2 regions of the Brevibacillus sp. IT-7CA2 genome follow, and region 1 is predicted to be linked to the other one. Evidence: a T-box and tRNA genes for the amino acid it is inferred to sense, from the RefSeq annotation. Region 1 holds a T-box; the other holds one or more tRNA genes.
What was found. A T-box is a leader RNA that pairs with one kind of tRNA and senses whether it is charged. The one in region 1 lies ahead of ACM6JA_RS26310 (valine--tRNA ligase), so its partner is inferred to be a tRNA-Val.

Region 1 (3,408 bases):
ATGCCTGCCAAATTTCCTCCGTGATGAACGGCATGAACGGATGCAACAGCTTGAGCGTTTGATCCAGAACCGTCACCAGAACGGATTGGGTTGTTTTCTTCGCCGCTTCATCTGTACCATACAGCGGCAGCTTAGCCATCTCGATATACCAGTCACACAGATCATCCCAAATGAAGTTGTACAGCACACGGCCTGCTTCACCGAATTCAAATGCGTCAGACAGACGGGTTACATCTGCTATTGTCGCTTGCAGGCGGGAGAGAATCCATTTGTCTGGTGTAGACAGCTCACCGCTCAAATCGATTTCCTCGTATTTGAAGTCAGCCAGGTTCATCAAGGCAAAACGAGACGCATTCCAAATCTTGTTCGCGAAGTTGCGGTTTGCCTCCACCTTTTCCCAATAGAAGCGCTGGTCATTCCCTGGGGAGTTCCCTGTTGCTAGTGTGTATCGCAGCGCATCCGCTCCGTACTTCTCAATCACTTCCATTGGATCGACACCGTTGCCAAGTGATTTGGACATTTTTCGGCCCTCGGAGTCGCGAATAATGCCGTGGATCAAAACGGATTCAAACGGACTTTTCCCGGTAAATTCAAGACCTGAGAACATCATGCGAGCAACCCAGAAGAAGATAATATCGTAGCCTGTTACCAGGACATTCGTTGGATAGAAGTACTTCATGTCCTCGGATTCTTCCGGCCAGCCCAGCGTCGAGAACGGCCATAGACCAGAGGAGAACCATGTATCGAGAACGTCGTTGTCCTGCTCCAGCTTGTGGCTGTGGCAGCTTGGGCACTCAGTCACATCCGCGCGAGATACAATCGTTTCGTTACAATCTCCGCAATACCATGCAGGAATTCGGTGACCCCACCAAAGCTGACGGGAGATGCACCAGTCGCGGATGTTTTCAATCCAACGCAGGTAATTCGTCTTGAAGCGCTCTGGGACGAATTTCACGCTCTCAGGGCTATTTGCATTAGCCAGTGCTTCGTCAGCCAAAGGCTGCATTTTTACGAACCATTGGGTAGAAAGGTATGGTTCTACGACTGCATCGCTGCGCTCACTATGACCAACCTGATGAATATGCTCCTCAACCTTGAACATCACACCTTGCTCAGTCAAATCTTTGATGATTTGCTTGCGGCATGCAAAGCGATCCAAGCCTTTGTAGATACCAGCCAGCTCGTTCATCGCGCCCGTCTCATCCATGACAACGATTTGTGGCAACTGATGACGAAGACCCAATTCAAAGTCATTCGGATCGTGTGCCGGCGTAATTTTTACAGCGCCAGAACCAAACTCAGGATCAACGTAGTCATCTGAAACGATTGGAATTTCTCGTCCTACGATTGGCAAAATCACGGTTTTGCCGATCATGTCCTTGTAACGCTCATCTTCCGGATGTACAGCTACAGCCGTATCACCTAGCATTGTTTCAGGACGGGTTGTAGCTACTTCGATATAACCGCTGCCATCTGCCAATGGGTAACGCATGTGATGCAGCGCACCTTTTACTTCCTTGTAGATTACTTCAATATCAGACAGAGCTGTGCGGGCAGCAGGGTCCCAGTTAATAATGCGGTTGCCGCGATAGATCAAGCCTTTTTCGTAAAGACGAACAAATACTTCGCGGACAGCTTGGGACAAGCCTTCATCCATCGTAAAACGCTCGCGGGAGTAATCCAGGGCAAGACCGAGCTTTTCCCACTGCTCACGAATATGCGAAGCGTAGATGTGCTTCCACTCCCATATTTTTTCCACGAATTTTTCGCGGCCCAGATCATGGCGAGAGACGCCTTCTTCACGCAAGGTAGCTTCTACGCGCGCTTGAGTCGCGATACCAGCATGGTCCATACCTGGCAAGAACAAGGTGCTGTAGCCTTGCATACGCTTGGTACGCGTAATGATATCTTGCAAAGTCGTATCCAGCGCGTGTCCCAAGTGCAATTTACCAGTTACGTTCGGCGGTGGAATGACAATCGTAAACGGACGTTTATTCGGGTCACGTTCTGCCTTGAAAAATTGTTTTTCGATCCAATACGGATACCATTTGTTCTCTGCTGCTTTTGGATCATAGTTTTTCGGCAGCAATTGGTCAATGTCGGTTGTTGGCTGTGTAGACATGTACGACTCCTCCTATTAGCATAACTTGCTTTGCAAAAAATAAAAAAACCCTTCATCGCAAAGGACGAAAGGATTATTTTCGCGGTACCACCTTTGTTAACACACGATAAACGTCATGCTTATGGTGTGTTCACTCTGACAAGATAACGGTTGCGAACCGGTCTCGGCTAGGCACATGCTTTCACCGAAAAAACTCCTGGGCGACCTTCAGCCATTCATGACCTTAGAGAATCTCGCAGCAACTGATTCTCCTCTCTGCTAAGGTGTCCTGACTTACTCTTCCCACTCATCGTTCATATTATATGTAATTGTCGTATAGTTAGCTTTCACTATTATATACAATCACGCTGTTTGGCGTCAAACCCGGGTTTCGCCCACTTTTCCAACTGCAATGCCCAGTGCTTCGGTAAAACCGAGCACGCCCAAAATATCGAGAATTTCTTCTCGGACATTGACGATTTCTACCTGTTTGCCCATGGCCAACAGTTCTTTCGTGGTAAAAAACAAGCTTCCAATACCGGAAGAATCTACAAAGGAGACACCTTGAAAATCGACGGTAACGGATTGATTTCGCCCTCCATACTGCTGGAGCAATTCACCTACTCGATCTCCTACAGCCATGTCCAACTCTCCGACGAAAAACAATGTAGCCTGTCCGTTCGCCTCTGTTGCGCGGTAGTCCATGCTCAAACTCCTCTCAATAGGTATCGGTACACCCAATCTGCTCGTCCTTTTACTATATTACCCATTTTCATTCACTTGCAAACATTTGGCTTTTTGGAAATGGTTGCTTAACGTGAAAGGATACATTCTAAAATAAGCTTTGTGCCTGCCAGGGAGCTGCTCAAATAAACACGATCACAGTATTGCAGGATCACATGAAAACCGGCCCCAAGCGAGTGGCGCGTAGAAAATCCTTGTTGTAGGGTAGCTCGCGGGATATCCTCGAGCAAAATTCCTTGTCCTTCATCATGGATCACAGCGCGGCACATCTGCCTGTCATTCGTTAGGTATAACGTAACCACACCGCCTTTTCCGTGCTTCAACGTATTGGAAGCAGCTTCGTTGACCGCAACGAGAAATTGCAGCAATCGTTTATCAGAAATGCCTTGTGGTTCCAAAGCTTGCTTGAACAATTTACGCAGTTCTGCAAGCTGCTCCGGTAAACGGATATCGATTGCCAAGAGCTTATGCCCTTCCCGAAGCAAGAAAAATAATTCTTCATCACTAAGCAACAATAGCTTACCTTCTGTGACCACACCCAGGATATCTCTGTAGATCTCCCA
Region 2 (3,408 bases), on a different contig from region 1:
TCCAAGCAGCGATTTTCGTTCAAGTATTTCTTGTTTTTGGCACCAGCCAGCCTCATGATGGCCTCAACCAGTCTTTTTTACCATCAGGCTGTTAGCCGGGTCTCTGCGTCGCTCGCAATCGTTCTCCTCTTTCAGTTTACCTGGATCGGTGTCTTGCTGGAGGCGATTGTGGATCGCAAATGGCCGACCGCTGAAAAATGGGTGTCTCTGGTTATGCTTGGAGCAGGGACGGTTCTTGCAAGCGGACTTGGCGAAAGCGGCATTCAGAATGTAGACATGGTCGGACTGATCTTCGGTCTGATGTCGGGCGCGACCTTTGCCTTGGTTATTTTCTTCAGCGGGCGAATTCTCCCTGGAATGGATCCATACTTGCGAAGCGCGATTTCGATTAGTATGGCTGCCCTGATGCTCTCGATCGTTTATCCACCGACTTTCCTGGTAAATGGTCAGCTTCTGCAAGGTTTGCTGCCGCTCGGTCTTTTGGTTGCGATCTTCGGTTCGGTCATCCCTATCTTCTGTTTGGCTGTCGGTGTTCCGCGGATCGGCAATGGACTGGCTACCATTTTAAGTGCAGTCGAATTGCCTACAGTCGTGCTCTTGTCGAGTTTCGTGCTTCAAGAGACTGTATCTCTCCCTCAATGGGGTGGCGTATTCATGATCCTCGCTGCCATTTGTGTACCGCAAGTAAAATGGCGGAAACTATTCTCCCCTTCTCACACCCTCGAGCAGGAAAGAATGTAGTGCCGTTTCCTATACACAGCATACAAAAAAGCGTGCAGACGAGCTGGTTCTGCACGCTTTTTTGTTGATACACCCCCTTCTCTATAGAAGGAAGGTAGATTCACTGACTCGAATCTATTTGCAAAGACTGCTGACTGGGATACACCGCCACCGAATCTCGAAGTGCTCGTCACCTTATTACACGAACAACCTCAGAAGATACAAGCTGCTTACAAGGATCGATTAGAAGAATTTCCCGCAACTGAATCCGGCATGCACACGATTGCACAAGTGCTTGTCCGAACTATTTTTCACGAAGGGGTGCACCTCGCTTCCCTCAATACAATCCGGAGGTTTCTAGGCAAATGAATCAGAACATAACGCCGATTTTTCGTATGTTTAACGTTGAGAAGGCAAGAGAGTTTTATGTGGAGTTTCTAGGTTTTCAGATTGATTGGGAGCATCGTTACGAGGATCACTTTCCGTTGTACATGCAAATTTCTTCTCCATCGTGCACGCTTCATCTATCCGAACATCACGGGGATGCTTGTCCTGGCTCAGCGATTCGCGTACAGGTAGAGAACATCGAGCTTTTTCATCAGTCACTGTTGCGTCAAGGATATAAGTACGCTCGTCCCGGTCTAGAGGAGACGCCGTGGGGAACGAGTGAAGTGAGCGTGACCGATCCTTTTGGCAATCGCCTTCATTTTTATCAGCCTGTTGCTCAATCGTAGACGGATATAAAGAAAGCCCAGCCGGAGTTCCTTTACAGGAGCCACCGCTGGGCTATTTTCATTTTACATTTTGAACATATATGGGGCGATCGATGGGACTTGAACCCACGAGTGCCGGAGCCACAATCCGGTGCGTTAACCCCTTCGCCACGACCGCCATATATAGGGTTTGCTTGGTGCGGTCGAGAGGACTTGAACCTCCACGGTGTTGCCACCACTAGAACCTGAATCTAGCGCGTCTGCCAATTCCGCCACGACCGCATATAAAAATGGTGGAGGCTGACGGGATCGAACCGCCGACCCTCTGCTTGTAAGGCAGATGCTCTCCCAGCTGAGCTAAGCCTCCATACCCCAAACCAGTTGTTGAGGCCCCCGCAAAGCATTCACTTCACTTTGTGGGGTATAAAGTGACCCGTAGGGGATTCGAACCCCTGTATGACAGCGTGAAAGGCTGCTGTGTTAAACCGCTTCACCAACGGGCCAAGTATGATGGCGGATGGAGTGGGATTTGAACCCACGAGACGGTTCGACACCGCCTACACGATTTCCAATCGTGCTCCTTCGGCCGCTCGGACATCCATCCATCGAGCCTGCAAGCGTTCGCTTCGGCAAGAATTAATCTATCATATTCACAACATGATTTCAAGTGATATTTTGAAAGTTTTCCCCTCGTACTACCGTCGTTTCATCAATCTTAGGTGTTTTTCATTCAAAAAGAAAAAAGGGAGATTGCCTAAAGCAACTTCACGTTCTGTTCAATATGATACAAGTAGTATTCCTTTACAAGACGGAGTGATGTCAGTTGTCAAAAAGAAAACGCCGTTCAGTAGGCTTCCCCTGTTTGTACGGAAACTGGTGTGGGCCTGGATGCTCCGGGCCGGGTGCTCCGATTGATGACGTCGACAGATGCTGCAAGAGGCATGATGATTGCTATCAAAAGCACGGCTATTTTTCTTGTCATTGCGATCAGGAGCTCGTACGCTGCCTTCGAAATAAAGTAAATAACTCAACGGAAAAAGGGAGAATGGCCGGACTCATCTCGAATTTTTTCTCTCGAACAGGATGCTTTCCCAACAATCCCCGCTAGTTATATCTGAATCGTTTTCCTCGTCAATTTTCATCCAAAAAACGGTAACAACTTGGACATGAATCAGACATAATTACCTTGTTTTTCCTTGTATTTTTTTGGTACTCTATTGAATGTCCAAGGAGGGTACGCAGCGTGGAATTGCACATACGAACAGACGCCAGTGTGGCGCTGACGTTAAAGAGAGAAATTATTTGTCATGGTATTTCCCGTTTTTATGTCCGTCCATTCGATGCTGATCAAGTAGAATTTATATTCCTAGCACTATCAGAGCACCAGAAGAAGCTGCTGTCTTATTCACTACGAAATTACAGCTACTGTCTAACATATCTAGCTTAATCGTTCTACGGCCATTTGTCTCCCCTTTTTTAAAGGGGAATTTTTATTGTTTTTTTTCGATGTACCCAAAACGGCGAACATCGTCTGCGGTCAAGTTATGCAAGGCATTCAAAAATTCGACTTGGAAACTGCCTGGACCTACTCCTGCTGCTTTCTCTGCTGCCAGCTGCGCAGCAACACCGTAGCATACCAATGCTGCAGCACCTGCGATCAGCTTGTCATTTGCAATGGCTGCAAACGCTCCCATAACAGACGTTAACAAACAGCCAGTTCCGGTCACCTTCGTTAAGATTGGATGACCATTATGGATCGAGTAAGTCGTTTCTCCATCCGAAATCACATCGACCTTGCCTGTAATCGCAACGATTGTCCTTAGCTTTTTCGCTGCTGCTCTCGCTAGGTCCGCGACATCTCCGCCCGATTCCTTCGCATCTACACCTTTAATCTCCCAACGCTCCCCGATGACATTGGCAATCTCGGCAGCATTTCCTCTAATGAGGGTAAGATCCAGTTCCTGCGCAAGATGTT

Region 2: it has a tRNA-Val gene. The T-box ahead of ACM6JA_RS26310 (valine--tRNA ligase) is inferred to sense a tRNA for this amino acid. The anticodon was not compared.

Annotation. Positions count from the first base shown of each region.
Region 1 covers NZ_CATKQT010000052.1:128,156-131,563, forward strand. Annotated here, with positions in the region: gene ACM6JA_RS26310 (valine--tRNA ligase) at 1-2,122, opposite strand, end outside; T-box leader at 2,180-2,421, opposite strand; gene ACM6JA_RS26315 (STAS domain-containing protein) at 2,480-2,806, opposite strand; gene ACM6JA_RS26320 (ATP-binding protein) at 2,914-3,408, opposite strand, start outside.
Region 2 covers NZ_CATKQT010000011.1:727,180-730,587, forward strand. Annotated here, with positions in the region: gene ACM6JA_RS10045 (EamA family transporter) at 1-741, shown strand, start outside; gene ACM6JA_RS10050 (glyoxalase superfamily protein) at 1,086-1,454, shown strand; tRNA gene ACM6JA_RS10055 (tRNA-His) at 1,536-1,611, opposite strand; tRNA gene ACM6JA_RS10060 (tRNA-Leu) at 1,629-1,715, opposite strand; tRNA gene ACM6JA_RS10065 (tRNA-Val) at 1,725-1,800, opposite strand; tRNA gene ACM6JA_RS10070 (tRNA-Glu) at 1,863-1,936, opposite strand; tRNA gene ACM6JA_RS10075 (tRNA-Ser) at 1,945-2,037, opposite strand; gene thiM (hydroxyethylthiazole kinase) at 2,924-3,408, opposite strand, start outside.